DNA from 4 places in the Kaistia geumhonensis genome. Region 1 is predicted to be linked to each of the others. Evidence: predicted binding sites of a transcription regulator. Region 1 holds the regulator's gene; each other region holds the start of a gene.
The links. Region 1 encodes LexA, which represses DNA repair genes until DNA is damaged. Its sites were predicted from a motif close to TGTTCNNNNTGTGTTCNG; they were not measured.

Region 2: the regulator LexA is predicted to act here: its motif matches at 2,766-2,783, upstream of QO015_RS10475 (ATP-dependent helicase).
Region 3: the regulator LexA is predicted to act here: its motif matches at 1,827-1,844, upstream of recA (recombinase RecA).
Region 4: the regulator LexA is predicted to act here: its motif matches at 1,877-1,894, upstream of uvrA (excinuclease ABC subunit UvrA).

What each region holds. Positions count from the first base shown of each region.
Region 1 is NZ_JAUSWJ010000001.1:212,256-219,706, forward strand. It holds gene QO015_RS00995 (cell envelope integrity EipB family protein) at 60-914, shown strand; gene lexA (transcriptional repressor LexA) at 1,071-1,775, opposite strand; gene QO015_RS01005 (amino acid ABC transporter substrate-binding protein) at 1,910-2,932, opposite strand; gene QO015_RS01010 (L,D-transpeptidase) at 3,046-3,681, opposite strand; gene QO015_RS01015 (hypothetical protein) at 3,716-4,306, opposite strand; gene QO015_RS01020 (methylated-DNA--[protein]-cysteine S-methyltransferase) at 4,462-5,034, shown strand; gene QO015_RS01025 (ABC transporter ATP-binding protein) at 5,045-6,142, opposite strand; gene QO015_RS01030 (carbohydrate ABC transporter permease) at 6,157-7,044, opposite strand; gene QO015_RS01035 (carbohydrate ABC transporter permease) at 7,041-7,451, opposite strand, start outside.
Region 2 is NZ_JAUSWJ010000001.1:2,205,525-2,212,975, forward strand. It holds gene denD (D-erythronate dehydrogenase) at 1-564, opposite strand, end outside; gene QO015_RS10475 (ATP-dependent helicase) at 651-2,711, opposite strand; gene QO015_RS10480 (mannose-1-phosphate guanylyltransferase/mannose-6-phosphate isomerase) at 2,894-4,318, shown strand; gene QO015_RS10485 (NAD(P)-dependent oxidoreductase) at 4,470-5,336, opposite strand; gene QO015_RS10490 (sugar phosphate isomerase/epimerase family protein) at 5,428-6,255, shown strand; gene QO015_RS10495 (DnaJ domain-containing protein) at 6,265-6,882, opposite strand; gene QO015_RS10500 (transglycosylase domain-containing protein) at 6,961-7,451, opposite strand, start outside.
Region 3 is NZ_JAUSWJ010000001.1:4,443,214-4,450,664, forward strand. It holds gene QO015_RS21060 (class I SAM-dependent methyltransferase) at 1-228, shown strand, start outside; gene QO015_RS21065 (pseudouridine-5'-phosphate glycosidase) at 210-1,133, opposite strand; gene QO015_RS21070 (RT0821/Lpp0805 family surface protein) at 1,164-1,697, opposite strand; gene recA (recombinase RecA) at 1,897-2,985, shown strand; gene QO015_RS21080 (GFA family protein) at 3,006-3,365, shown strand; gene alaS (alanine--tRNA ligase) at 3,513-6,161, shown strand; gene QO015_RS21090 (cation:proton antiporter domain-containing protein) at 6,187-7,451, shown strand, end outside.
Region 4 is NZ_JAUSWJ010000001.1:1,124,446-1,131,896, forward strand. It holds gene QO015_RS05305 (tetratricopeptide repeat protein) at 1-629, opposite strand, end outside; gene QO015_RS05310 (mismatch-specific DNA-glycosylase) at 666-1,202, opposite strand; gene QO015_RS05315 (single-stranded DNA-binding protein) at 1,229-1,735, opposite strand; gene uvrA (excinuclease ABC subunit UvrA) at 2,055-4,982, shown strand; gene QO015_RS05325 (GGDEF domain-containing protein) at 4,987-6,060, opposite strand; gene QO015_RS05330 (hypothetical protein) at 6,299-6,634, opposite strand; gene QO015_RS05335 (ATP-binding cassette domain-containing protein) at 6,762-7,451, opposite strand, start outside.

The DNA of each region.
Region 1 (7,451 bases):
GATGTCGCGGTGACGACGGAGGAGTGCCCCAGACGATGCCCGCTTCGGTGCTTCAGCGCATGACGGCCAGGACCCTTTGCTCCGCCGCCCTTTTCGCGGCCCTCGCGGGCGCGGCCGGCACGGCGCTCGCCGCGACGGGCAGCGTCACCGCGATGGTCGCCCACCGCGCCGTCTACGACCTGACGCTCGACCAAGACAGTTCCTCGGACACCGTGAGCGACGCCGAAGGACGCATGGTCTATGATTTCGCCGGCTCGGCCTGCGACGGCTATACGACGCGGCTCCGCTTCGTGACGCGCATCAGCGACGAGGACGGCAATGCACGGCTGACCGACGTTGCGACGACGACCTTCGAGGATGTTGCCGGCAAGACCTTCAACTTCTCGACCAAGAGCTTCGTCGACGGCACGATCTCGGAGGATAGCTCGGGTTCGGCCGCGCGCGGCGCCGGCGACGTGCAGGTGACCATCGCGAAGCCGAAGCCGGCGCATTTCACGATCCCGCAGAACTTCAGCTTCCCCAACCAGCATCTCGCCGCGATCATCGACGCGGCGCGCGCGGGCAAGCATTTCATGCAGATCGACCTCTATGACGGCTCGGACCAGGGCAAGAAGTCCTATGCGACCTCGGCCGTGATCGGCGCGGAGAATGCCGGCACCGACGATCTGGGCGACGAGGCGACGGCGCGGGGCGCCGGCCTCGCCAATATCCGCTCCTGGCCGGTGACGATCAGCTATTTCACCGACGAGAAATCGGACGGCGAGCAGAAGCCCTCCTACGAGCTGTCTTTCATCATCTACGAGAACGGCATCACGCGGCGCATGAAGCTCGACTATGGCGACTTCGCGCTCAAGGGAAAGCTGGTGCAGCTCGATCTCAGCCCGACCAAGGTCGCGGCGAAGAACTGCCGGTAAGGGCAGGGCGTCGGGGCAAGCCCCGACGAAAGCGCATGCCGAGCCCGATGGCAGCTGCGAACGGCCGGGCGCGCTCGTCCGATCGGCGCGATCAGCGATGCGACCCGGCCAACGCGCGCCGGGATCGCCGATCGAAAGGCTGCTCTGCCCTCTGCCCTAGTACCGGCGCATGAGGCCGACGAGGCGGCCCTGGATGCGGACGCGGTCGGGGCCGAAGATGCGGGTCTCATAGGCGGGATTGGCCGCCTCGAGCGCGACCGACGCGCCACGGCGCCGCAGCCGCTTCAGCGTCGCCTCTTCCTCGTCGACCAGCGCGACGATGATGTCGCCGCTATCGGCGTTCTCCGTCTTGCGGATGAGCACGGTATCGCCGTCGAGGATGCCGGCCTCGATCATCGAATCGCCGCGCACTTCGAGCGCGAAATGCTCGCCCGGCCCCAGCATTTCCGGCGGCACGGTGATGGCGTGGCTCTGGGTCTGGATCGCGGAGATCGGCACGCCGGCCGCGATGCGGCCCATGACCGGCACGACGACCGGATCGTTGGCGGCTTCCGGCGTCTCGACGCCACGCATGCGCCCGAGGCTGCCCTCGATGACGCTCGGCGCGAAGCCGGCTTTCTTCGGGCGAGCAAGGCCGGGCGACATAGCCTCCGGCAGGCGGACAACCTCCAGCGCTCGTGCCCTGTTGGGCAGGCGGCGGATGAAGCCGCGCTCCTCCAGCGCCTTGATCAGGCGATGGATGCCCGACTTGGACCTCAGATCGAGAGCGTCCTTCATCTCGTCGAAGGACGGGGGAACGCCCGCTTCCTTCAGACGCTCCTGGATGAAGAGGAGAAGCTCATATTGTTTTCTCGTGAGCATTTCGGGGTCCGCGCGCCAGAATCATCCGGTACAAAACACGAACAACCTATCCGTTCCCCTGATGTTCCGCAAGGACCGTGCGTTAGTGCACAGAGCGCGCGTCCGAATTGGGCGGCGATACGCCTGGCCCGCCGTCAGCGGATCGGCGGCGCATACTGGATGCCGCCCTTGCTCCAGATCTGGTTGAGGCCCCGCGGGATGCCGAGCTTCGAATTGACGCCGAGATTGCGCTCGTAGATCTCGCCGTAATTTCCGACGGCCTTGACGACGGCGACGACCCAGTCGTTCGGGACGCCGAGCTTCGTGCCGAAATCGCCCTCGGTTCCGACGAGCCGCTTCACCTCGGGCTTCGTCGAGGCCTTGGCCTCGTCAATCCGGTCCGACGAAAGCCCAATCTCTTCAGCGTTGATGAGGGCGAAGTTCACCCACTGAATGAAGAGACGCCATGCGGGATCGCCCTCGCGGACCGCCGGGCCGAGCGGCTCCTTGGAGATCACGTCGGGCAGGATGATGCTGTCGGCGGGATCCTGGAGGCTCGCCTTCTCGGCGTAGAGCTGGGACACGTCGGAGGTGATCGTGTCGCATTTGCCGGCCTTGTAGGCCTCGAGAGCCTCGTCGGAACTCGCCGCCGGCACGGCGGTGAACTTCATGTTGTTGGTGTTGAAGAAGTCGATGAAATTCGGCTCCGTCGTCGTGCCGGTCTGAACGCAGACCGTCGCGCCGTCGAGTTCCAGCGCCGACGTCTTGCCGCTCGCGCGCTTCACCATGAAGCCCTGGCCGTCGTAATAGGTGACTCCGGCGAACGCGATGTCCAGATCCGCCTCGCGGCCGAGCGTCCATGTCGAGTTGCGCGACAGAAGATCGATCTTCCCCGACTTCAGCGCCTCGAAACGGTCGGTCGCCGAGAGCGGCACATAGGTGACCTTGGCGGGATCGCCAAAGATCGCGGCCGCGACCGCCTTGCAGAAATCGACGTCGAATCCGGACCAGGCGCCGCTCGCGTCCTGCTGGCCGAAACCGAGAAGGCCGGTGTTGACGCCGCAATTGAGCGTGCCACGGGCCTTGACGTCGTCGAGCGTTGCGGCGCCGGCGGCGGAGATGCCGGCTGCGAGCGCCGCGGCCGAGGCGAAGAGGGTCAGGGCGGATCGGATGGACATGTCGGTTCCCCGTTGTCGGCGCCGCCTTGCCGGCGGGCCGTTGACTGTTGCGGCGGGCGCGACGCGCCGGCCAGAGGCGCGCACCAGCGGCGCGCGCCCTTCCGAACCGCTGATCAGAGCTTGGCGCGCTGCAGCACGACGACTTTCGTGCCGACCGGCACCCGCTCGTAGAGATCCATCACGTCGGCATTCACCATGCGGAAGCAGCCCGACGACAGCGCATGACCGATGGTCTGCGGCTGGTTGGTGCCGTGGATGCGATAGACGGTGTCGCCGAGATAGAGTGCGCGTGCGCCCATCGGGTTGCCCTCGCCGCCGGCCATGAAGCGGGGCAGGTAGGGCTGGCGCTTGATCATCTCCGGCGGCGGGCGCCAGTCGGGCCACTCGGTCTTGCGCGAGACCTTCAGCAGGCCAGACCACTGGAACCCGTCGCGTCCGACGCCGACGCCGTAGCGCAGCGCGCGGTTGTCGCCCTGGACGAGATAGAGGAACCGCTCGTCGGTGTTGATGATGATGGTGCCCGGCTTCTCCGTCGTACGGAAATAGACGGGCTGCATCCGGAATTCGGGCGGCAGCAGGGACTGCTCCGGCGTCGGCACCAGTCCGGGCTGGTCGCCGATCTGCAGGGGAGCCCGGGCGTCGGTCGTCGCCGATTGCGCCGCAGCGGTCGCGGCGATCGTGCCGATGACGGCGGCGATCAGCGTCCTGGCGAGCGATCCGGGCGAGGAGGGTCGTGTCGTCTTTCGCATGCGTGCCTCGTGGATGCCTGAATGCGGTGTCGGCTCAGCGGGTCGTGGTCGCCGAGGCAGGCGGCAGGGTCAAGGCCGAGCCGGCCGCCGGCGCGGCGGATGCGGTCGGGGCGAGCGGAGCGGCCGGTGCGTCGCAGCGCACGAAGACCATCGTGCCGTAGCGCGCCGTGACCGTCGGATCGACCCAGGCAGCGACAAGCACGCCGTTCTGGAAGGACGTCACCTGCCGGTCCTTGGCCGTGCCGGGCGGGCCGGGCGGTCCGATATAGATGCGGCCGCCGGCGTTCTTCACGAACACTTCCGACGGTTGCGTCTGGTCGGCGAGATACATCATCACGCCGCCATTCGGACCCTTGGTGATGACATAGGGGTTGGAGCAGTAGCGGCGCGCCTCGTTGGCCGTCCGCGCGAGGTCGGCCTCGTTGCGGAACGAGCCGAGGCCCCATTTGCCGACCAGCTCGTCGGAGGTGAACATCGGAACGGCCGGCGCTGCGGGAACCGCGGCGCTCTCGATGGCATTTTCCGACGTGCAGGCGGCGAGCGCCGCGGCCGCGGCGAGAATGGCCGAGAATCCCAGATGCCGGCGTGCCAGGCCGCTGCCCGGAGCCCTGATCGCATGCACCATCCGTTCCCTCCCGCGGTTGGTCCTGCGCCGGCGTCGCGCCTGAGACGCATTTGCCGGAACGTCGCCATGATGAAGAGCCGTCCGCCCAAACGCAACCGCCTCCTCTCGCGGCGCAAATGGTCGCCAGAATTTCCGATCATGCTAGGATCGCCGCGATGACAATCCGATTTGCCCTTTTCGATACGCCGCTCGGCCGCTCCGCCATCGTCTGGGGGGCGGACGGAATTCGGAGGACGCTGCTGCCGGAGCGCGATCCTGCGACCACGCTGCAGCTTCTGCGCCGCATGTTCCCCGAGGCCGAGCCCGGCGAGCCGACAGGCGCGGTCGCCGCCGCCGCCGCGGGCATGCGCTCGCTGCTGGAGGGCGGGCGCGAGGATCTGCGAGAAGCGCCGCTCGACATGTCGGGTCTCGACCGGTTCTCCGTCGCGGTCTATCAGGCGCTGCGCACCGTCGGCCCCGGACAAACGATCACCTATGGCGCGCTGGCGGAGCGGGCCGGGGCGCCCGGCGCCGCGCGAGCCGTCGGCGTGGCCCTCGGGCGCAACCCGTTCCCGATCATCGTGCCGTGCCACCGCGTGCTCGCCGCTGGCGGCCGCACGGGCGGCTTCTCCGCGCCGGGCGGGGTGGTGACCAAGCTCGAGATCCTGACGCGGGAGCGCGCACGGGTCGGCGAGACGGCAGGCCTCTTCGACGATCTCGGCCTGCCGCTGTCGCTGCGCCGGCGCTGAGGGCCGCGGCTCAGGCCGCCTTCAGCGCCATCTCGGTCTCGCCGTCGAAAAGGTGGATGCGTCCCTGGTCGAACTCCAGGAAGATCATCTCGTCGGGAGCGACGTGAACGCTGGCGGGCACGCTGATGTTCACGATCGAGCCGGAGAGGAAGGCCTGGACGAAGGTGATGTCGCCGGTCGGCTCCACCGTATAGACCTTGGCGGGAACCGCGCCCGGCGTGGCCGACTTGTGCAGCCGGATCGTGGAATGGCGCGCGCCGAGGACGATCTTGCGGCTCGTCGCCCTCTCTACCTTGCGCGCGTTTTCCGCCGAGAGCGGCAGCGTCCACCCTTCGGCGCTGGTGAGCACCGCCGAATCGCCCGCTCCCGACGCCTCGAGCGGCACGAGGCTCATCGCCGGGCTGCCGACGAAGCTCGCGACGAACATGTTGACGGGGTTGGCGAACACCTCGGCCGGCGCATCATATTGCTGCAGGAAGCCGCCATTCATGACCGCCATCCGGTCCGCCATGGTCACGGCTTCCAGCTGGTCGTGCGTCACATAGATGATGGTGGCGTTGAGATCCTGATGGAAACGCTTGATCTCGGAGCGCATCTGCACGCGAAGCTTGGCGTCGAGATTGGACAGCGGCTCGTCCATGAGAAACACGGCCGGATCGCGGACGAGAGCGCGGCCGAGCGCGACGCGCTGCTGCTGGCCGCCTGAGAGCTCGCGCGGCTTCCTTTCCAGAAGATGCGTCATGTCGAGCACGCGCGCCGCGTCGCGCACCTTGCGGTCGATCTCCTCCTTCGACAGCTTCCGCATCTGCAAGGGAAAGGCGAGGTTCTTGTAGACGGATTTCTGCGGATAGAGCGCGTAGTTCTGGAAGACCATCGCGATGTCGCGATCCTTGGGATCGAGATCGTTGACGATGCGGTCGCCGATCATGATCTCGCCCGATGTCACCGGGATCAGCCCGGCGACGAGGTTCAGCGTCGTCGTCTTGCCGCAGCCCGACGGCCCGACCAGCGCGACGAACTCGCCGTCGTTCACCGTCAGAGACACATGGTTGACCGCATGGAAGCTGCCGTAGGTCTTGACGAGATCTTTGAGGACCACGTGGGCCATCGGTAACTCCTCGACTAGTGCTTGACGGCGCCCTCGGTGAGCGCGCGAACGAAATAACGCTGGAGGACGAGGAAGAGCAAGACCACCGGCACGCTCATCAGGAAGCTCGCCGCCATCAGGCCCGGAAAATCGGTCGTGTTCTCGGAGAAGAACCGCTGGATGCCGACCGGCAGCGTCAGCTGGTCGTTCTTGCTGAGGAATGTGTAGGCATAGATGTATTCGTTCCAGGCGGCGATGAAGCTGTAGATCGCCGTCGCAATGATGCCGGGGACGGAGAGTGGCATCACGATGAGCAGGAAGGCCTGGAAGCGCGTCGCCCCGTCGATCCGCGCCGCCTGCTCCAGCTGCACCGGGATGTTGTCGTAGAAGCCCTTGAGCAGCCAGATCGCCAGCGGCAAGCCGAAGGTGAGATAGGTCAGGATCAGCGATCCGTGCGTATTCACGAGACCCAGCACGCGCATCAGGATGAAGAGCGGCACCAGGAAGATGACGGCCGGGAACATGTTCCGAAGCAGCACGGCGAAGAACAGGAACTTGCGGCCCGGAAAGCTGAAGCGCGAGAAGGCATAGGCCGCCGGCACCGCCACGATCACGGCGAGGATGGTCGTCATGGTCGAGACGAACAGGCTGTTCCAGAAGAAGCGCAGGAAATCCGCGCCGACGCTGTTCTGCGGGTCGAGCAGCTTGGCATAGCTGGCCAGTGTCGGCTCCTCCGGCCACCATTGCGGGGGAAACTGCATCGCCGCGAAGCCGGATTTGATCGAGGTCAGCAGCATCCACGCCATGGGCGCCGCGGTGTAGACGAGCATCAGCACGAGGAAGATGCGGCCCGCCCAGCGCCAGCCGTCGATGCGCTTCCGTCCGCGGCGGGGCGCGGCGAGGGTCTCGCTTGTCGTGCTCATGTGCCCCGATCCTTCGATTCGTTGCCCCCGAGCGCGCGGACATAGAAATATCCGAGCGTCATCAGGATGATGAACAGCAGCACCGAATAGGCGGACGCGACGCCCCAGCGCTGCCGCCCGAAGGCGAGCTCGTAGATATGGGTGATCCAGATATGCGAGGCGTTGGACGGGCCACCGCCGGTCATGATCCAGGGGATGATGAAGGAGTTGAAGTTCGCGACCGCGAGCAGAAGGATCGTGACGGTCGAGACATTGCTCAAATGCGGGAAGGTCACGTGCCAGAACCGCTGCCAGGCGTTGGCGCCATCGACCTTGGCGGCGCGCAGCAGCTGGTCGGGCACGGTCTGGAGGCCGGCCATCATCATGATCATGGCGAAGGGGAACTCGCGCCAGATATTGACGACGAT
Region 2 (7,451 bases), 2.0 Mb from region 1:
CTTGTTCGGCTTACCCGGGCGCACGCAGATCGTCGGCAGGCGGATGGCGACACCGTCGAAGAAGCCGCGCCGGGTGTAGTCGGAAAGAAGCAGTTCGCCGATCGCCTTCTGCGTGCCGTAGCTTGTCAGCGGCGTGGTGAAATAGTCGTCGGGGATCTTGTCCGGGAAGGGCGCGCCGAACACGGCGATCGACGAGGTGAAGACGACGCGCGGCGCATAGCCGTCGCCAACGAGGCGGATCGCGTCGAAGAGATAGCGGGTACCGTCGAGATTGATGCGGTAGCCCTTGTCGAAATCGGCCTCGGCCTCCCCCGAGACGATCGCGGCGAGATGGAAGACGACATCCGGCCGAGCCGCGACCAGCGACGCGGCGACGCCCGGCTCGGAGATGTCGGCGGCGCGGCGTTCGACAGCGCCCGCGAAGCCCTCCGGCTGGGGCGGCTCGACGACATCGACCAGCGTCAGGCGCTCCAGGGCGCGTTCGCCCAGCCCGCCATCGGCCACCAGCGCCGCGGTCAGCTTGCGGCCGACCATGCCGGCAGCCCCCAGGATCAGCACATGCATCGTCTCGTCCCTCCCGTCGGTTCTTGATATCGGTTCAATACGACTGGGCGGCCGCATGCAAGCGGCAACACAACCGGCCGCGGCTGTCAGCGCCAGAGGCCCCGCATGCGCGCGGCGAGATCGACCGGCGCCGCAGGCCGTTCCATCCGGCCGGCCACGATTGCCTCCGGCGGCGGCCAGGCACGCTGGCGGAAGTGGGGCAGCAGCGCCGGCGGGATGAAGCGGGTGCGCGCGGCATAGACATGCCGGTCGCCGCCGCGCGGCTGGCCATGCACGAAGAAGCGCTGCGGTACCATGAGATGCAGGTCTTCCTTGGCGCGCGTCATCGCAACATAGAGCAGCCGCCGCTCCTCCTCGATCTCGGCGGAGGAGCCGGTGCCGAGATCGGAAGGGATGCAACCGTCGACCGCGTTGAGCAGGAAGACCTGGCTCCACTCCTGGCCCTTGGCGGAATGGATGGTGGAGAGGATCAGGTAGTCCTCGTCGAGCAGCGGAACGCCGGACTCGTCCGAGGTCGCATCGGGCGGATCGAGCGTCAGTTCGGTGAGGAAGCGCTCGCGCGTCGGGAAGGTGGCGGCGATGGCGGCGAGCTGGCCGAGATCGAGAGCCCGCACGGCGGCATCCTCGTATCGCCGCTCGAGCCGCGGCTCGTACCAGGCGCTGAGCGCGGCGAGCTCGCCGGGCCAGCCGATGCTGCGCGTGGCGAGCGCCGCCATCAGGGTCGCAAAGGCCGTCCAGTCCTCGCGGGCGCGGGCCGGCGGGGCAAAAGCGGCGAGCGCGGCCGCGGGATCGGCGACGGCAGCCAGTTCGTCGAGAAGGCGGCCGGCCGTGCCGGGGCCGACGCCCTCGACGAGCTGCACGGCGCGGAAGGCGGCGACGCGGTCGCGCGGATTCTCGGCAAAGCGCAGCAGCGCCAGCAGATCCTTGACATGTGCCGCGTCGAGGAACTTGAGCCCGCCGAACTTCACGAAGGGGATGTTGCGGCGGGTCAGTTCGACCTCCAGCGGACCGCTGTGATGCGAGGCGCGGAAGAGCACCGCCTGCGCCTTCAGCGCCGTTCCGTATTCGCGGGCAGCGAGGACGCGCTCGACGACATAGCGCGCCTGGTCCGTCTCGTCGCGGACGGCAACGAGCGTCGGCGGCTCGCCACCCGCGCGATCGGTCCAGAGGTCTTTGGTAAAGCGCTCCTGCGCCAGCCCGATCACGGCATTGGCCGCAGCGAGGATCGGCGCCGTCGAGCGGTAGTTGCGCGCGAGCGTCACGATGGTGGCCGGCGGATCAAAGGCCTTGGGAAAATCGAGGATGTTGCGCAGCTCGGCGGCGCGGAAGGAGTAGATCGACTGCGCGTCGTCGCCGACGACGGTGAGCCCGTCGCCGCGCGGCTTCAGGCGATAGAGGATCGAGGCCTGCAGGCGGTTGGTGTCCTGGAACTCGTCGACCAGCACATGGTCGAACCGCGACGCGACGCTCTCGGCGATCGCCGGTTCCGCCATGGCGTGGGCGAGATAGAGCAGCAGGTCGTCGTAATCGAGCACGTTCTGCCGCTGCTTGGCCTCGACATAGGCCGCGAACAGCGCCGCCAGTTCGTCCTTCCACATGGCGCACCACGGGAAGACCTCGATCAGCGCCGTCTCGAGCGGCATCTCGGCATTCACGACACGCGAATAGACGGCGAGGCAGGTGCCTTTCTGCGGAAAGCGGCTCTCCTTCTTCGAGAAGCCGAGCTCGTGCCGCGAGAGGTTCATGAGGTCGGCCGAATCCTCGCGGTCGTGGATGGTGAAGGCCGGGTCGAGGCCGATCCAGGATGCGTATTCGCGCAGGAGCCGGGCGCCGACGGCATGGAAGGTTCCCGACCAGAGCAGCGCGCCGGCCAGCGCCTCGGCGCGCTCGCCGAAGCTGGCCGCGGCGATCCGCTCCACGCGACGCGCCATTTCCGTTGCGGCGCGGCGCGAGAAGGTCAGCATCAGGATGCGGCCGGGATCGGCGCCGTTGCGGATCAGATGCGCGACGCGATGGGCGAGCGTGTTCGTCTTGCCCGACCCGGCGCCGGCGACGATCAGCAGCGGCCCCTGGCTGCCGGCCGTGATGCCGTGCTCGGCGGCGCGGCGCTGGTCGTCATTCAGCCGCGCGAGGGGGTCGGCGCTCATGTCTCTTCAGCTTCTAGTCGAATCGGCGCGGCCGGGGCGCTACGATTGCAGCACAATTCGCGTTTTGTTCGCAATGGCGGCGCCATCCGTTGAAAGGAAACGAGCGCCGTGCCACCATTGAACCATGGCACGCGGCAGTGCAGCATGTTATGCCGCAGCGCACTTTGCCCAGAGGATCGTTGATGACCGGTTCGAAGATCGTTCCCGTTATTCTCGCTGGTGGTTCGGGAACCCGGCTTTGGCCCATCTCCCGCGACAGCCTGCCAAAGCAGTTCCTCGGTCTCGGATCGCCGAAGACCTTCTATCAGGAGACGCTGCTGCGCCTGCCCGAGAAGAGCAGCGGCGTGACCGACCCGATTGTCGTGACCAGCGATGATTTCCGCTTCTTCGCGCGCCGCCAGGCGGCCGAAGTCGGCGTCGAGGCGACCGTCGTTCTGGAGCCGGCCCGTCGCGATTCCGCCGCTGCGATGATCGTCGCCGCCCGCATCGCGCAGCAGCGCTATGGCGACGACTGCCTCGTGCTGGCGCTCGCCGCCGATCACCTCGTGCCCGACGCCAAGACCTTCCGCAGCGCCTGCCTGACGGCGGCCACCGTCGCCGAGGAAGGCTATATCGTCACCTTCGGCATCACGCCGACGGAGCCGCGCACCAGCTACGGCTATATCCGGCCCGGCGCGCCGCTCGGCGTTCCCGGCTCGTTCAAGGTCGAGCGTTTCGTCGAGAAGCCGAACCGCGAGACGGCCGAGGGCTATCTCGCCGAGGGCTATCTCTGGAATTCCGGCAATTTCATCTTCCCCGCCGCGCTGATGATCGCCGAGGCGGAGAAGTTCGAGCCCGAGATCGCCGCCGGGGCGGCCGAAGCGGTTGCGACCGCCACCGAGGACCTCGGCTTCATCCGGCTCGGCAAGGGCGCCTTCCTGGCGACACCGGCCAAGTCGATCGACTACGCGGTGCTCGAGCGCACCGACAAGGCCGCCGTCGTCGAAGGCCGCTTCGCCTGGTCCGACATCGGCAGCTGGGATGCGGTGCGCGAACTCGGCACGCCGAGCGAAGAGGGCAATGTCACCTTCGGCCCGGTCTCGCTGCTCGACAGCCGCAACGCCTTCGTCCATTCCGAAGGCCCGCTCGTCACCGGCATCGGCCTCGACGGTTTCACGGTCATCGCCTCGGACGACGCCATTCTCGTGATGCCGACCGACCGCAGCCAGGACGTGAAGCATCTCGTCGCCGGCCTCAAGGCCGAGAAGCGCAACGAGGCCAACGAGCACATCAAGATCCACCGCCCCTGGGGCACCTACCAGACGATCTGCCGCGGCGAGCGCTTCCATGTGAAGAAGATCGTCGTCGACCCCGGCGCGATCCTGTCGCTGCAGAAGCATCACCACCGCGCCGAGCACTGGGTGATCGTCAAGGGTACCGCCGAGGTGACGCTGGGCGACAAGGTCTACACGGTGAACGAGAACGAATCGACCTATCTGCCGATCGGCTCGATCCACCGCGTCGCCAATCCCGGCAAGATCCCGCTCGAGCTGATCGAGGTCCAGACCGGCTCCTATCTTGGCGAGGACGACATCGTCCGCCTCGAAGACAAATACGCCCGCGTGTGAGAAGAGCACTCGCGCGCGGAAGCGCTCGAACATCATGATGCCGTCGTGCCCGGGCTCTGCCCGGGCACGATTGTTTTGGGCTCGTCGATGAAGGCGCGGATGGCCACGACGAGCGCGGCCATGACGGCTGGTGAGGCTGGAACCTCCCCCCTCACTTCTCCAGGCGGGCGATGAGGCTCGACGTGTCCCAGCGATTGCCGCCCATGGCCTGGACATCGCCATAGAACTGGTCGACCAGCGCCGTCACCGGCAGCTTCGCGCCGTTCCGCCGCGCCTCGTCGAGACAGATGCCGAGATCCTTGCGCATCCAGTCGACCGCGAAGCCGAAGTCGAACGAGCCGGCATTCATCGTCTTGTAGCGGTTCTCCATCTGCCACGACTGCGCGGCGCCCTTGGAGATCACCTCGATCACGGCCTCCACATCCAGGCCGGCGCGCTTTCCGAAATGCAGCGCCTCGGCGAGGCCCTGCACGACGCCGGCGATGCAGATCTGGTTCATCATCTTGGCGAGCTGTCCGGCGCCGGACGGGCCGAGCAGACGGCACGCCCTCGCATAGGCACTGATGACCGGCTCGGCCTTGTCGAAATCCGCCTGATCGCCGCCGCACATCACTGTCAGAACGCCGTTCTCGGCGCCGGCCTGCCCGCCCGAGACGGGGGCGTCGACGAAGCCGAAGCCGCGCTCGCGCGCCGCCGCGTCGAGCTCACGCGCGACATCGGCCGAAGCGGTCGTGTGATCGACGAAGACGGTCCCGGCCGCCATGGCGCCGAACGCGCCTACGGAGCCGATGGTCACGGCGCGCAGATCGTCGTCATTGCCGACGCAGCAGAAGACGATCTCCTGGCCTTCGGCCGCGAGCGCCGGCGTCGCCGCCATCCGTCCGCCATGGGCCGTGACGAAGGATTCCGCCTTCGCAGCGGTCCGATTATAGACGGTCACGTCATGGCCCTTGGCCGCGAGATGGCGCGCCATCGGATAGCCCATGACGCCAAGACCGAGAAACGCCACCTTTGCCATTGCCTTGCTCCCAGATTTCCAGAGGGCGCGAGGGTAGCCGCGACAGACGGCATCTTCTAGACTCTGAAATCGTTTCAAGGGAGGAAGGCCGATGCCGCAGCAACCGCCGCTCGCCGTTTCAAGCTGGAGCCTGCATCGCGCGCTGGGGCTCGCCTGGTACAACCGGCCGGACAATGACGTCGAGCCGAAAGCCGAGGAGACATGGGGCAAGGGCTCGATGACGCTGCTCGAATTCCCCGCGGCCGTCGCCTCCCTCGGCATCGACCGCGTCGAGATCTGCTCCTTCCACATCAGGACCCGCAATCCGGCCTATCTCGGCGAACTCAGCGCCGCGCTGGCGGCAAGCGGCGTGACGCTCCAGACGCTGCTGATCGAATATGGCGACATCTCCAATCCCGAGACGGCCGAGCGCGACCTCGCCTGGATCGAGCGCTGGATCGATACGGCGGCGATCCTCGGCGCGGAGAAGGCGCGCGTCATCGCCGGCAAGTCGAAACCGACGCAGGAAGCACTGGCTCTGAGCGCCGCCGGCCTCTCGCGCCTCGGCCGGCACGGTGCCTCGCGGGGCGTCGAGATCGTCACGGAAAACTGGTTCGATCTCCTCGCGACTCCGGCCGATGTCGACGCGCTCTTCCGGCAGATCGACGGTCCCGTCGGCCTCAATGGCGATTTCGGCAACTGGGACGGGCCGACCAAATATGCCGATCTGCGCGCGATCTTCCCGCGCGCGGTCTGCTGCCATGCCAAGGGCGACTTTTCTTCGGGCGCGCTCGACGATGCCGACTACGGCGCCTGCCTCGATGCCGCGACGGAGGCCGGATTCCACGGCCCCTACACGCTGATCTATGACGGGCCCGACCCGGACGAACTCGGCCATCTCGCCATCGAGCGCGACTTCATCCGCGGCCGTTTCGCCTGACCGGTCGGATCATCCGCGAGCGGCAACGGCCCGGCGGGCGGGATCGGGCTGCTCTTCCGGCTGATGCTCGAAGCTGTAATCGGCGAGGAGCACGATAGCCCTCGCGAAGACGACTTCCTCGTAGCGTGTCTTCTCGGCGTTCTGCCGCGCCTCGCCGGCGCGGCGCTCCAGCGTCGCGCGGATGAAATTGTCGCCCTTCGTCCTTCGAAAGCGGTGGGCCATCGCCTCGGCGCGGCGGGCCTGCGTCTCCATGCGCCGAACGGCACCGGCGATCTCGGTGCGCTGCTTGACCAGCGTATCGCGGATGGCGGCCACGAGATCGACGCTCTCGAACGGGATGTCGCTGTCGAGAACCGAGGCGACGAGTTCGTGGATATGGTCCATGGCGCGGCCCGAGAGCGCCGCGGCGTCGATCTCGCCCTCGTAGCCCGCCGCGTCGTAGGCGGAACGCCGCTCGGGATCGGACAGGACGGCATAGGCATGGGCGAGGCGGTGGAAAGCCTCGGCATTGCCGCCGACATCGGGATGCGCCTGGCGCGCCCGTCGCCGATAGGCCTTGTCGATCTCGCTCGCGCCTGCGTCGGACGCGACCGACAACTCGCTGTAGAGGCTCTTCTTCTCGGCCACCCGCCGTTCCCGCTGTTTCCGCCGCCCGTCATCCGGCAGCAGTCATGCCGCAGGAAAGGGCATCCCGTAAAGTCGCGCTCAGCCGCCGAACAGCCGCCCGAGGAATCCGGGCTCGCGATGGATGACGGTGCCGGGCGGGGGCGAGTCCGACTGGCCGACCGCCGCGGGCGGCACGGGACCCGGGTCGTAGCCCTGGCCATAGTCCTCGCCGCCATAGGTCTCGCGCGCGCTCGGCGGATAGCCGTTGGCGGCATAGCCGGGATCGGCCTCGGGCGGCGGAAGCGACGCCGCCCCGCGCTCGGGATCCGTGACCGCGGCATAGTCGGACGGCCGGGTGCTGCCGGTGAGATCGCCTGCCGGATCGACGAGGCCGCCGGGCGGCGGCGGACCGGCGTCCTCCAGCGCGCCGTTCGATTCGCCGCCCACCGTCTGCGGCGGCGCTGCGTCGGCCTGGAACCTCGCGGGATCGCGGAACGTGTAGTCGCCCGGAAGATTGGCCACCGCGACGCCCTGATGCGCCTCGATCATGAAGCGGTTCCAGATCTCGGCAGGCAGCGAACCGCCGGTCA
Region 3 (7,451 bases), 4.2 Mb from region 1:
CGTCTCGCCTTCCTGACGCTCGCCGGCCGCGCCGCGGCGCTCGGCGAACCGATCGTCAGCTATTTCCGCCCGGACGAGATCGAGAAGAAGCTCGCGGCGTTCGGATTCTCGGTCGCCGCCAATCTCGCCGGTCCGGATCTCGGCCGCCTCTATGCGGGCGGCGCGTCAGCGCTCGACAATGCCGCGGTCGGCCATGTCCTGCATGCGGTTCACCCGTCGTTCGCCTGAAGCGCGACGGCGATCTCTGCGGCGAGACGGGCATTGTTGCGCACGAGCGCGATATTGGTCGCGAGGCTGCGGCCGCCCGTCAGTTCCAGCATGCGGCCGAGCACGAAGGGCGTGACCGCCTTCGCGCGGATCCCGGCCCGCGCGGCATCCTCTGTCGCCTGCTCGATATGGACGCGCATCTCCGCGGCGGGAATCTCGTCGGCCTCCGGGACGGGATTGGCGATCAGCATGCCGCCCTTGAGGCCGAGTTCCTCGCGCGTTGCCATGAAGGTCGCGATGGAGGCGGCATCGTCGAGGCGTAGCGGAGAGGGAAGACCGCTGTCGCGGGACCAGAAGGCGGGCAGGGCATCCTGCCCCAACGTCACCACCGGAACGCCGAGTGTCTCCAGCACCTCGAGTGTCTTGGGGATGTCGAGCAACGCCTTCGCGCCGGCCGAAACCACGGTCACCGGCGTTTCGGCCAGCTCGTAGAGATCGGCCGACACGTCGAAGCTCGTCTCCGCGCCGCGATGCACGCCGCCGATGCCGCCGGTCGCGAAGATGCGGATACCGGCGAGATGCGCCGCGATCATCGTCGCGGCGACCGTGGTGGCGCCGGGACGGCGTGTGGCGAGTGCGAAGGCGAGATCGGCGCGCGAGAGCTTCATGACGCCGGTCATCTTGGCCAGCGCCTCCAGCTCGTCGGCCGAGAGTCCGACGCGGATCTCGCCGTCGATGATCGCGATCGTCGCCGGCACGGCGCCGGCGGCGCGCACGACCTCCTCCACGCCGAGCGCGGTGGCGACATTCTCCGGCCAGGGCATGCCATGCGTGACGATCGTCGTCTCCAGCGCCACGAGGGGGTGGCCGGCCGCGGCGGCCGCGGCGACTTCGGGAGAGAGGCGGATGCGGTCGAAGAGCGCCATCGCGTGTTCCGTCCAGAGCGAGTGAGAAGGTCAGGTCACGCTGCGCCAGCTGCCGTCGGGCATCCGGCATGCGGTGCCACGCAACTGCTCGCCGCGGCCGTCGACCACGATGCGATGCGTATAAGGGCGACATTCGCGGCCGTCCACCACCCGCACCGGGCCGGGAATGACCGTGCCGTGGCTCGATCCCGACTCCCACGAGACGGGAATGCCGGCGCCCATGCCGGGGCTGGCGAGGGCCTGCGCCTCGGCGGCCTCGGCGCGGCGCCTGGCACTCTCGTCGAGGCTGCGGCCGATCTGGCTGCCGACGAGGCCGCCGACACCGGCACCGAGCACCGTGGCGCCGACGCGGCCGGCGCCGGAGCCGAACTGGTTGCCGACCATCGCGCCGACGGCGGAGCCGGTCACGCCGCCGATCTGCTGGTTGGTCGGCGCCTGGCAGGCGGCCAGCGCGAAAGCGGCGGCGACCAGCGCGAGGGCCGCAGAAGCCGGACGACCGCGGCGGCTTTCCGCGGTCTTTCGCGAGCGCTCCGCGCGTGGGCGGGGAAGGGCGGTCTGGGGCATGCGCCGGTCTCCTTCGTTACGGCCGATTCGGTTGCAGTGCAGCACAGCCGGACCCTGCGCGAAAGGCTGCGCCGGCGCCGCCGAGGACTCACCCATGCTCGAATCCGCGCGGGGATACAGCTTGCGGATGAGAACAAAACGTGTACAATGTTCTCAGTTTGATCGACTCCGGACAGTATGGAATAAGGGCTCATCTCACATGTCGCAAACTTCTCTCCGTCTCGTCGAAGGGGCCACCATGGACAAGTCGAAAGCGCTTGATGCCGCGCTGAGCCAGATCGAGCGCGCCTTCGGCAAGGGCTCGATCATGCGTCTCGGGAAGAACGAGAAGGTGGTCGAGATCGGCACCGTCTCGACCGGGTCGCTCGGGCTCGACATCGCGCTCGGGATCGGCGGGCTGCCGCGCGGCCGCATCGTCGAGATCTACGGGCCGGAATCCTCGGGCAAGACGACGCTCGCCCTGCACACTGTCGCCGAGGCGCAGAAGGCCGGCGGCATCTGTGCCTTCGTCGACGCGGAGCATGCGCTCGATCCGGTCTATGCACGCAAGCTCGGCGTCAATCTCGACGACTTGCTGATCTCGCAGCCCGATACCGGCGAGCAGGCTCTGGAGATCGCCGACACGCTGGTGCGCTCCGGCGCCATCGACGTGCTGGTCATCGATTCGGTTGCCGCGCTGACGCCGCGCGCCGAAATCGAGGGCGAGATGGGCGAGAGCCTGCCCGGCCTGCAGGCCCGCCTCATGAGCCAGGCGCTCAGGAAGCTCACGGCCTCGATCTCGAAGTCGAAGACCATGGTGATCTTCATCAACCAGATCCGCATGAAGATCGGCGTCATGTTCGGCAATCCCGAGACGACGACGGGCGGCAATGCGCTGAAGTTCTATGCCTCGGTGCGTCTCGACATCCGCCGCATCGGCGCGATCAAGGACCGCGACGAGGTCGTCGGCAACCAGACCCGCGTCAAGGTGGTCAAGAACAAGCTTGCCCCGCCTTTCAAGCAGGTCGAGTTCGACATCATGTATGGCGAGGGCGTCTCCAAGACGGGCGAACTCATCGATCTCGGCGTGAAGGCCGGCATCGTCGAGAAGTCCGGCGCCTGGTTCTCCTATGACAGCCAGCGCCTCGGTCAGGGCCGCGAGAACGCCAAGATGTTCATGCGCGACAATCCCGAGATCGCGCAGAAGGTCGAGCTCGCCATCCGTCAGAATGCCGGTCTTCTCGCCGAGGCCCTTCTCTCGAAGGACGCGGCGGGCGAGGATGACGGCGACGAGGCACTGGAAGCCTGAGGCGGGAAGGGGAGCGGGAAATGGCGGACGCGGGACGGGTCGAAGGCGGCTGCCATTGCGGCGCGGTGCGTTTCGAGGCGACGGGGGATTTCTCCTCCGCGATCTCGTGCAACTGCTCGATCTGCCAGAAGCGCGGGCACTGGCTCGCCTTCCTCCCCGCGTCGGCCTTCACCGTCACGGCCGGCGAGGCGTTGCTGACGGACTATCAGTTCAACCAGCATGTCATCCATCATCTCTTCTGTCCGCGCTGCGGCATCGAAGCCTTCGCGCGCGGCAAGACGCCGGACGGCGGCGACATGGTGGCGGTCAATGTCCGCTGCATCGACGGCATCGACCTCTCCGCCGTCACCGTCCACCCCTATGACGGTCGCAGTCACTGAGAGAGCCCGCGGCTGCGGACGGCGCGGCCGTCGGTCGCGTTGCCGGCCTTTTCTGGACAGGCCAGCGGCCGGCCGCTAAAAACGCCGGCACGTTTTCCTTCGCGCGGCCCCGACGGGCCGCGCATGTCTTTCCAGGCGGGTCCGTTCATGAGCAGCGTCAACGACATCCGGTCGGCCTTTCTCGGCTTCTACCAGAAGAACGGGCATGAGGTCGTCGCGTCGAGCTCGCTCGTTCCGAAGAACGATCCGACGCTGATGTTCACCAATGCCGGCATGGTCCAGTTCAAGGACTATTTCACCGGCCGGTCGACGGCGCCCTGGCCGCGCGCCACCACTTCGCAGAAATGCGTGCGCGCCGGCGGCAAGCACAACGACCTCGACAATGTCGGCTACACGGCGCGGCATCACACCTTCTTCGAGATGCTCGGCAACTTCTCGTTCGGCGACTATTTCAAGGAGCGCGCGATCGAGCTGGCCTGGACGCTGATCACGCGCGAATTCGGCCTGCCGAAGGAGAAGCTGCTCGTCACCGTCTATCACGAGGACGACGAGGCCTTCTCGCTGTGGAAGCGTATCGCCGGCCTGCCGGACGAGAAGATCATCCGGATCGCCACTTCCGACAATTTCTGGCAGATGGGCGACACCGGCCCCTGCGGGCCGTGCTCGGAGATCTTCTACGATCATGGCGAGTCGATCCCCGGCGGCCCGCCCGGCAGCGCGGACGAGGATGGCGACCGCTTCATCGAGATCTGGAATCTCGTCTTCATGCAGTTCGAGCAGATCGCGCCGGGCAACCGCGTGCCGCTGCCGAAGCCCTCGATCGACACCGGCATGGGCCTCGAGCGCATGGCGACCGTCCTGCAGGGCGTGCACAACAACTACGACATCGATCTCTTCCGCGCCCTGATCCGCGCGTCGGTGGAGGCCACAGGGGTTCCGGCCGAGGGCCCGCATCTCGCCAGCCACCGCATCATCGCCGATCATCTGCGGGCCTCGAGCTTCCTGATCGCCGACGGCGTGCTGCCCTCCAACGAGGGCCGCGGCTATGTGCTGCGCCGGATCATGCGCCGTGCGATGCGCCATGCGCATCTTCTCGGCGCCGTGGATCCGCTGCTGTGGCGCCTCGTGCCGGCGCTCGTGCGGGAGATGGGCCGCGCCTATCCCGAGCTGATCCGCGCCGAGGCGCTGATCTCCGAGACGCTGCGGCTCGAGGAGATCCGCTTCCGCCGCACCCTGGCGCGCGGCCTCGGACTGCTCGATGAGGCGACCACCGGCCTCGTCGCCGGCGCGACGCTCGACGGAGAGACCGCCTTCCGCCTCTACGATACCTATGGCTTCCCGCTCGACTTGACGCAGGAGGCGCTGCGCGCCCGCAATATCGGCGTCGACACGGCCGGATTCGCGACCGCGATGGAGCGCCAGAAGGCCGAGGCGCGCGCGAGCTGGGCCGGCTCCGGCGACACCGCCGCCGAGACGATCTGGCTGACGCTGCGCGACAGGCTCGGCGCGACCGAGTTCCTTGGCTATTCGGCCGAGGCGTCGGAGGGCAAGCTCATCGCGCTCGTGCGCGACGGCGCCGAGATCGCCGAGGCGAAGGCCGGCGAGAGCGTGCAGGTCGTCGTCAACCAGACGCCGTTCTATGGCGAGTCGGGCGGCCAGGTGGGCGATGCCGGCCGCATCGAGACCGAGGGCGGCGCCGTGATCCGCGTCGACGACACGCAGAAGCGTGGCGACGGGCTGTTCGTGCATCAGGGCGTGGTCGAGAGCGGCGTCGTCCGGACCGGCGATTCGGCGCGCCTCAGCGTCGATCATGCCCGTCGCGGCTCGATCCGCTCCAACCATTCCGCCACCCATCTCCTGCATGCGGCGCTGCGTAATGTGCTTGGCGAGCATGTGGCGCAGAAGGGCTCGCTTGTCGCGCCGGAGCGCCTGCGTTTCGACTTCAGCCATCCGAAGCCGATCGAGGCCGAGGAACTCGCTGCCATCGAGGAGATCGCCAACGAGGTCGTCCTGCAGGATGCGCCGGTGACGACGCGGCTGATGGACCGCGAGGAGGCGATCGGCTCCGGCGCCATGGCTCTCTTCGGCGAGAAATATGGCGACGAGGTGCGGGTCGTCTCGATGGGCGAGCGCGAGGGCAAGACCTATTCCGTCGAGCTCTGCGGCGGCACGCATGTCGGCCGCACGGGCGAGATCGGTCTCGTCACCATTCTCGGCGAGGGCGCGGTCGCGGCGGGCGTCCGGCGCGTCGAGGCGCTGACCGGCAAGGCGGCGCGCGAGCATCTCGAACTGCAGGACCGGCGCCTGAAGCAGGTCGCCAGCGCGCTCAAGGTTCGTCCCGAGGAAGCTGCGGACCGCGTCGCGGCTCTGGTCGAGGAACGGCGGCGGCTGGAGCGGGAACTCGCGGACGCGAAGCGCAAGCTGGCGCTCGGGGGCGGCGGCCAGGCGGCTGGCGATGGCGTGCGCGCGGTCGGCGATCTCAGCTATCTCGGCCGCGTCGTCGAGGGCATCGCGCCGAAGGAGCTCAAGGGCCTGGTGGACGAGGCGAAGAAGTCGGTCGGCTCCGGCGTCGTCGCCTTTGTCGGCGTCGCCGAGGACGGCAAGGCGGCGATCGTCGTCGGCGTCAGCGACGATCTGACGGCCCGCTTCAGCGCGGTCGATCTCGTGCGGATCGGCGCCGAGCACCTCGGCGGCAAGGGCGGCGGCGGGCGCCCCGACATGGCCCAGGCCGGCGGACCGGACGGCGCGAAGGCCGGCGAGGCGCTCGGCGCGATCGAGGCGCGGCTGGCGGGCTGACGCCGCCCGCGCGGGAGCGAAGGCCATGGAGCATGTCGCCGACGGCCGCCAGCTCCTCGTGTTTCTGGTCGCGGCCGGCATCGTCGTTCCGCTCTTCCAGCATCTGAAGCTCGGCGTGGTGCTGGGCTTCCTGATCGCCGGCATCATCGTCGGGCCGGGCGGCTTCGGCCATCTGGTGCCGCTGAGCTCGCTGTTCGGCTATGCGACGATCACCAATGTCGGCCAGCTGCAGGCATTCGGCGATCTCGGCATCCTGTTCCTTTTGTTCACGATCGGCCTCGAGCTTTCCTTTGCACGGCTCGGCTCGATCGGGCGGCTGATGCTGGGCGCGGGCGGGCTGCAGGTCGCGCTCGCCACGGCCGCCATCTACGCCGCCGCGGCGCTGGCCGGCTTCGAGTTCGACGATTCGCTCGTCTTCGGCATGGCCTTCGCGCTGTCGTCGACCGCCATCGTCACCCAGTCCCTCGCCGAGCGGCGCCGGCTCGGCACGCCGGTCGGACGCACCGCGCTCGGTGTGCTGATCCTTCAGGACCTGATGGTCGTGCCGATCGTGATCGTGGTCGGCATTCTCGCCCAGCCGGGCGCCAGCGTCGGTCTCGCCCTCGTGAAGGGCGTCGCGATCGCCGCCGTGGTGGTCGTCGGCGTGGTCCTGCTCGGCCGCACCATCGTGAAGCCGCTGATGCGCTTCGCGGGCGCGACCGGCAACCGGACGCTGCTCATCGCCATCACGCTCCTCATCATCGTCGTCGCGGGCTTCATCACGGCGCGCGCCGGCCTCTCGGCGGCGCTCGGCGCCTTCCTTGCCGGCCTCCTGCTCAGCGAGACGGAGTATCGCCACCAGATCGACGTCGAAGTCGAACCGTTCAAGGATCTGCTGCTCGGCCTCTTCTTCATGACGGTCGGCATGACGATCGACATCGCGGCGGTCGTCGGCCAGCTGCCGATCATCATCGCGGCGCTGGCGGTGCTCTTCCTCGTCAAGCTGGCCTTCGGCTACCTGGCGCTCCGAATCGCGAAGCTCGAACGGGCGGCGGCGGTCGAGACGGCTTTCATCCTTTGCGGCGCCGGCGAGTTCGCCTTCGTCGTCCTGACGCTTGCCGCCCGCGACGGCGTCGTTTCCGACGAGATCGCCCGGCTCGCCACGACCATCGCCGCGATTTCCATGGTCCTGACGCCGGTCATGGGCGCACTCGGCTCGCGATTCGCGAAGCGCCTCGCCGCCCGCGACGCCGAAGCGCGGAGCGGCGTCGGCGGCGATCATGGCTTCTCGGATCATGTCATCATCGGCGG
Region 4 (7,451 bases), 910 kb from region 1:
CCCGGCGCGGCGGCGAGCGCGCGCTCGATGGTTCTCAGCGCTTCATCGGTGCGGCCGAGATCCCGCAGCAGGCGGGCCCGGTTGTGCAGCACCGGCACATGCGCCGGACGCGCCAAGAGCGCCCGATCATAATCCGCGAGGGCGGCGTCTGTCTGGCCCAACGCCTGCAGCAGCACACCGCGGTTGTTGAGCGCCTCCACGAAGTCCGCTCGCTTCGCGAGGGCATCCCCATACCCTGCCATCGCATCATCATGGCGTCCGAGCGCCTCGAGAACGGTCGCCCGGTTATAGGCGAGCTCGGCGCTGGCAGGGGCAGCCGTCAGCGCGGTTTCATAAGTCTTCAGCGCGTCGGCCAACCGACCGAGTGCATGCTGCGACCCCGCCTTCGCAGCGAGGACGTCGGGAATGCCCGGCCGGATCGCGAGCGCCCGGTCGAAGCTCTCGATCGCCGGGCGATGGGCGCCCTGCCCTGCCTGCACGAGTCCCATCAGGAAGCGGGCGTCGAACAGCTTGGGCATGGCCGCGACGACCAGCCGGCACTGCTGCTCCGCCTCCTGCAGACGCCCGGCCTGATAGGCGGCGACCGCCCTTCCGAACGTCGCCTGCAGCGCGCTGTGCGCCTGGTTCATGCCGCCTCCCGCCAGTCGTCTCGGTCCCGCCCTGATCTACCGGTCGAATGGCGCGACTTCAACACGCGGCGACCGATCGGCAGCTCGCGCCGCAGCCAGATCCTGCCATGGGCCAAGCGACCAGTAGGACCCGGCGGCACCCGACGGCGAGGTCATGACATGCACGATGGCCGGACCGATCCGATCGCCGGTCTCGCCATAGGGAATGCGCGCTGTCGGCCGGCCGAGCGCGAGGCTCGCGGCGCGTTTCGACGTGAAGGCGATGCGGCGCGGCGCGCAGCGGGCGATCTTCTCGTGCAGCGCCGCGGCGTCGACGCGCGAAAGATCGATCGCGTCGTCCTGACCTATATGCTCCTTGGCCACGTCGGTGAGCCCGATGCCGTAGCGAAGCACCTCGCGATAGGCGAGCGGCGCCAGCACATGCGGCGTCAGGCCGACGGCATGAAGCGTCGGCCAGAACTTGTTGCCCGGCTTGGCGTAATAGGCGCCGACCCGCGCCGACCACGCTCCGGCGCCCGTCCCGCAGAAAACGATGTCGAGACCCGGCGCCAGAACGTCCGGCAGGACGGGCATGGGCCCGCCTCCCCTTCGACCCGATCCTAGAACGGGATGTCGTCGTCGAGATCGGCCGCGTAGGAGCTGGTCGCGGCCGGCTGGCGGGCGGCGCCACCGCCGCGCGGGGCTTCGAGCGGGCTGGAACGGCCGAAATCGCTGCCACCGCTCTCGTAGTCACCGCCGCCTTCGGACGGACCCGACCGGCCGTCGAGCAGCGTCAGCTCGCCGCGGAAGCGCTGCAGCACCACCTCGGTCGAATAGCGCTCGGCGCCCGACTGGTCCTGCCACTTGCGGGTCTGCAATTGGCCCTCGACATAGACCTTCGAGCCCTTCTTCAGATACTGCTCGGCGATCTTGGCGAGGTTCTCGTTGAAGATCACCACGCGGTGCCACTCGGTCCGCTCCTTGCGCTCACCGCTTTGACGGTCGCGCCAGGTCTCGGAGGTGGCGATGTTGAGATTGACGATCGGGTCGCCCGATTGCGAGCGGCGCACTTCCGGGTCGCGCCCGAGATTGCCGACCAGGATCACCTTGTTGACGCTACCGGCCATGCGCTTTCCTTTCCTCTTGGGCAGCCGCCCGCACCGAAGCGCGGGCGCCGCCATTCCTGCCGCAGCCTAGACAAAATCGCCGCCGCTTTCGCCCGCCTTCGCTGCTTGTCCACAGCGCGCCTCTGCGTCGGACAAGACTCCCGTTCCTTATTTGTTCTAGACAATCGCGTTGGCGCTGGCAAGATCGGCTCCGCTCCGCTAGAGGCGAGTCGCGGCGCGCACCGGCGGGCCTGCGCGCCGGTGCCGTCTTGTCTCGCGCCGCACAACGCCTAGATTTGCAGTTCGGCTTTCGCCGCCTTCCCCGATGGACCGACAGGATATGGCATCACACGCTGACAAGGCTTCGTCGGGCGGAAGCACCGGCAAGTTCATCTCGGTTCGCGGCGCCCGCGAGCACAATCTCAAGAATGTCGATGTCGACCTGCCGCGCGACAAGCTGGTGGTGTTGACCGGGCTCTCCGGCTCCGGCAAGTCCTCGCTCGCCTTCGACACGATCTATGCCGAGGGCCAGCGCCGCTATGTCGAGAGCCTCTCGGCTTATGCCCGGCAGTTCCTCGAGATGATGCAGAAGCCGGACGTCGACCAGATCGACGGCCTGTCGCCGGCGATCTCGATCGAGCAGAAGACGACGTCGAAGAATCCGCGCTCGACGGTCGGCACCGTCACCGAGATTTACGACTATATGCGCCTGCTCTTCGCGCGGGTCGGCATCGCCTATTCGCCGGCGACCGGACTGCCCATCGAGAGCCAGACGGTCAGCCAGATGGTCGACCGCGTGCTGGCGCTGCCCGAAGGGACGCGCCTCTACCTGCTGGCGCCGATGATCCGCGGCCGCAAGGGCGAGTACAAAAAGGAACTGGCAGAGCTCCAGAAGAAGGGTTTCCAGCGCGTCAAGCTCGACGGCGTCTTCTTCGAGATCGCGGAGGCGCCGAGCCTCGACAAGAAGCTCAAGCACGACATCGACGTCGTCGTCGACCGCATCGTCGTGCGCGGCGACATCGCGGCGCGGCTCGCCGACAGCTTCCAGACGGCACTGGAACTTGCCGACGGCATCGCGCTGGCCGAGTTCGCCGACGAAACCGACGAAAAGGGCGAAGCGCGCCGCATCACCTTTTCGGAGAAGTTCGCCTGTCCGGTCTCCGGCTTCACCATCGCCGAAATCGAGCCGCGGCTGTTCTCGTTCAACAATCCCTTCGGCGCCTGCCCGGAATGCGACGGGCTCGGCTCTGAGAAGAAGATCGATCCCGATCTGGTGGTGCCGGACGGCTCGGTGTCGCTGAAGCAGGGCGCGGTTGCCCCCTGGGCTAAGTCGTCCTCGCCCTATTACCAGCAGACGCTGGAGGCGATCGCGCGGCACTATGGCTTCGCGATGACCGACCCCTGGGACGAAATTCCCGAGGCTGCGAAAAACGCCATCCTGCACGGCACCGGCAAGACGGAGATCGAGTTCGTCTACAATGACGGCACCCGCGCCTATCGCACCAGGAAGAGCTTCGAGGGCGTCGTCACCAATCTGGAGCGGCGCTGGCGCGAGACCGAATCGAACTGGGCGCGCGAGGAGATCGAGCGTTACCAGGGATCGACGCCATGCAAGGCCTGCGGCGGCGCTCGGCTGAAGCCGGAGGCGCTGGCGGTGAAGATCGCCGGGCGCAACATCGCCGAGGTCTCCGAGCTGTCGATCCGCAAGGCGGCCGCCTGGTTCGAGGCGCTGCCGGCAGAGCTCAACGACAAGCAGAACGAGATCGCGGTCCGCATCCTCAAGGAAATCCGCGAGCGCCTCTCATTCCTCATCGATGTTGGCCTCGACTATCTGATGATGTCGCGCAATTCGGGCACGCTGTCGGGCGGCGAGAGCCAGCGCATCCGTCTCGCTTCGCAGATCGGCTCGGGCCTGACGGGCGTCCTCTACGTGCTGGACGAACCCTCGATCGGCCTGCACCAGCGCGACAACGAGCGGCTGCTGGAGACGCTGCGGCACCTGCGCGACATCGGCAACACCGTCCTCGTCGTCGAGCATGACGAGGACGCCATCATGACGGCCGACTATGTGGTCGATGTCGGACCGGCGGCGGGCGTCCATGGCGGGCAGATCGTGGCGCAGGGAACGCCGGCGGAGATCATGGCCGATCCGGCCTCGCTGACGGGTCGATATCTTTCAGGCGAACTCAGCGTCGAGGTTCCGGAGAAGCGCCGTCCGATCAGGAAGGACCGGCGCATCCGCGTCGTCGGGGCGCGCGGCAACAATCTGAAGAACGTCTCGGCCGATATCCCGCTCGGTACCTTCACCTGCATCACCGGCGTCTCGGGCGGCGGCAAGTCGACCTTCCTCATCGATACGCTCTATGCCGCGGTGGCACGGCATCTCAACGGCGCGCATCTCCACCCCGCCGAGCATGACCGTATCGAGGGACTCGAGTTCATCGACAAGATCATCGACATCGACCAGTCGCCGATCGGCCGGACGCCGCGGTCCAACCCCGCCACCTATACCGGGGCCTTCACGCCGATTCGCGAGTGGTTCTCGGGACTTCCGGAGGCGAAGGCGCGGGGTTACGGGCCGGGCCGCTTCTCGTTCAACGTCAAGGGCGGGCGCTGCGAAGCCTGCCAGGGCGACGGCGTCATCAAGATCGAGATGCACTTCCTGCCCGACGTCTACGTCACCTGCGAGGTCTGCAAGGGCAAGCGCTACAGCCGCGAGACTCTCGACGTGAAATTCAAGGCCAAGTCGATCGCCGACGTGCTCGACATGACGGTCGAGGAGGCCCGCGAGTTCTTCCAGGCCGTGCCGGCAATCCGCGACAAAATGGAGACATTGGACGAGGTTGGACTCGGTTATGTCAAAGTTGGTCAACAAGCGACAACACTTTCGGGCGGCGAGGCGCAGCGCGTGAAGCTCGCCAAGGAGCTGTCCCGGCGCGCGACCGGCAAGACGCTCTACATCCTCGACGAGCCGACGACCGGCCTCCATTTCCACGACGTCGCCAAGCTGATGGAAGTGCTGCACAGCCTGGTCGACCAGGGCAACACCGTCGTGGTGATCGAGCACAATCTCGAGGTCATCAAGACGGCCGACTGGATCATCGATCTCGGCCCGGAGGGCGGCGACGGCGGCGGCGAGATCGTCGCCATCGGAACGCCGGAGGAGATCGCGAAGGTGCCCGGTTCCTATACCGGCCGCTTCCTGAAGCCGGTGCTCGACAAGGCCAAGGCGGCGCGCAAGCGGCGCAAGGCCGAAGCGGCCGAATAGGCGGTCAGGCGCGATCGGAGACGCGGTTGCGTCCGCCGCTCTTCGCCGCATAGAGGGCGGCGTCGGCAGAGCGGAACGTCTCCGCCACCGCTTCTCCCGGCGAACACAGCGCGATGCCGGCGCTGATGGTGATCGAGCCGGCTACGGGATGAGCGGAAATCGTCACGAGATGGCGGACCCGGTCGGCGAAGCGCAGCGCATTGGTCATCGTGACATTGTCGAGGATGACCAGGAATTCCTCGCCGCCCCAGCGGCCGACCCGGTCGATCGGCCGCAACTGGCTGCGGATCAGTTGTGCCGTCGTGACGAGGATCTCGTCGCCGACGAGATGGCCATGCCGGTCGTTGATCGACTTGAAGTGGTCGATATCGAACAGGACCAGGGCAGCCGACTTGTGGTCGTCATGGTCCTCGAAGGCCTGCATCCATTCTTCGAGAGCGCGCCGGTTGGCGATGCCGGTCAGGGGGTCGGTCCTCGCAGCGTCCTCCATGCTGCGCGCGTGGCGGGAGACGCGGTCGAACTCCAGCCGCAGCATCGCCACGAGCGACAGCAGGAGCAGCGTGAGCAGATGCGCGACCACCGCATTGACAAGAAGGGCGCTGACCCTGAGATCCCCCTCCTCGGAGGCATCGAGAGCCGCGATCCCGAGCGCCAGAGCCGAAAGCAGGAATGTCACCGAGGCGGCCGCGACCGCGCGCCGTCGCGACAGCAACATGAAGGCGGCGACATAGAGCGCCGGCATCCATTGCAGGGTATTGGCGACGTCGTAGATGCTCTCTTCCGGGGGCCCGAGGGCGAAAAGGACCACCTGCGCGACGAGATAGAACGCGACGCCGAAATAGCAGGCGAGTTCCGCATAGGGTTGGAACCACGGCTTCGCGGCCACGCCCAGCAGGTTCACGCAAAGAAAGATGATGACGATCGGGTAAGCCCATTGATCGCTGGGCTTGATGAGGCCGGCGCTCGTCTCGAAGGCCCAGAGCCCGAGAAAGACCAGCGCGCCGGCCGCAATCACGATCATGACGATCTGTTTGCGGCGCCTGGCCAGCGACGACAGATCGCCCGCCGACTCAGACATGGAAGCCGCTCCAGAGGCCCAATCCTGGCGCATCATCGCTGGTCTCTTGCCGCAGGCCGCACGACGGCGACCTCACCTCTGACGACAAAGTCGGCAACTTGGCCGACAGCCAGCTAATGGAGGGTTTCCGAATCTATTTCAACCGGAGATATGGTTGCGAAATCTCTAGCCGCCGCTTCTGGTTGCAGACGGCACAGGCGGGCGCGGGCGCCCGCCTCGCAGGGGGTGGCAGCAGGGGTCAGGAGTAACCGGCCTGCTTGCGGAACTGGGCGGCGGTGGCAGCCGCCTGAGCGGCGGGCACCAGCACATAGCCGCGGGCCGACATGCAGGCCTCGGCGGCGCGCAGAGCGGCATTGTCGCCGGGCGGCAGGACGCAGGCGGCGCGATCGGTCGCGAACTGGTCGGCAAGTGCCGGATTGGCGCGGCCGCTCTGGCCGTCCTTGCGCACCCAGGCGAGCGGCTCGTTGGCCGAGGCCGCCGGCGGAACGGAGACCTGCGTCGGCGCGGTCGACTGGCAGCCGGCGAGGACGCTGGCGGCGAGGAGTGCGAGGATGGCGGGATAGGCGTGCTTCATCGGAACGCTTCTCGGTTGCGGCATTGCGTTGGACCGCCGCGGCGCGGGCGACGAGTCGGTTCGGGCGAACTTTAGCAGAAGGTGCGCCGCGATGCGACGGCGCAGGCCAGATTGGTGCCGCGCCGTCTCAGTGATGCGTCGCTCCCGGCTCGTTCATGCCCGTGATCACCGCCTCGACCGCGGCGACGCTGGTCGTCTTCGGGTCGATGTCGTCGGCGACCACCTTGCCGCGGCGCATGACCACGATCCTGTCCACGACCTGGAAGACGTGGTGGATGTTGTGGGCGATGAAGATGCAGGAATGGCCGGAGTCGCGCGCGTTGCGGACGAAGGACAGCACGCCCTGCGTCTCGGCCACGCCGAGATTGTTGGTCGGCTCGTCGAGGATGATGAGATCGCTGTCGAAATACATCGCGCGGGCAATCGCCACCGCCTGGCGCTCGCCGCCCGACAGGGAACCGATCGGGGTCGTCGGCGGGATGTTCTTGGTGATGCCGACCTGCTTCAGCAGATCGCGCGCCACCGCGTTCATGTGGTCCTGGTCCATCCGGTTCAGGAAGCGCGGCCCCTTGAGCGGCTCGCGGCCGAGAAAGAGGTTGCGCGCGATCGACAGCTGGGTGACGAGCGCGGAGTCCTGGTAGATCGTCTCGATGCCCGCGGCGATGGCGTCGTTGGTGGCTCGAAAATTGACTTTCTTGCCGCGCACGAAGATGTCGCCGCTCGTGAGCGGAACGGCGCCGGACAGCACCTTGATGAGCGTCGACTTGCCGGCGCCGTTGTCGCCCAGCAGGCCGACGATCTCGCGCTCGTTCACGTG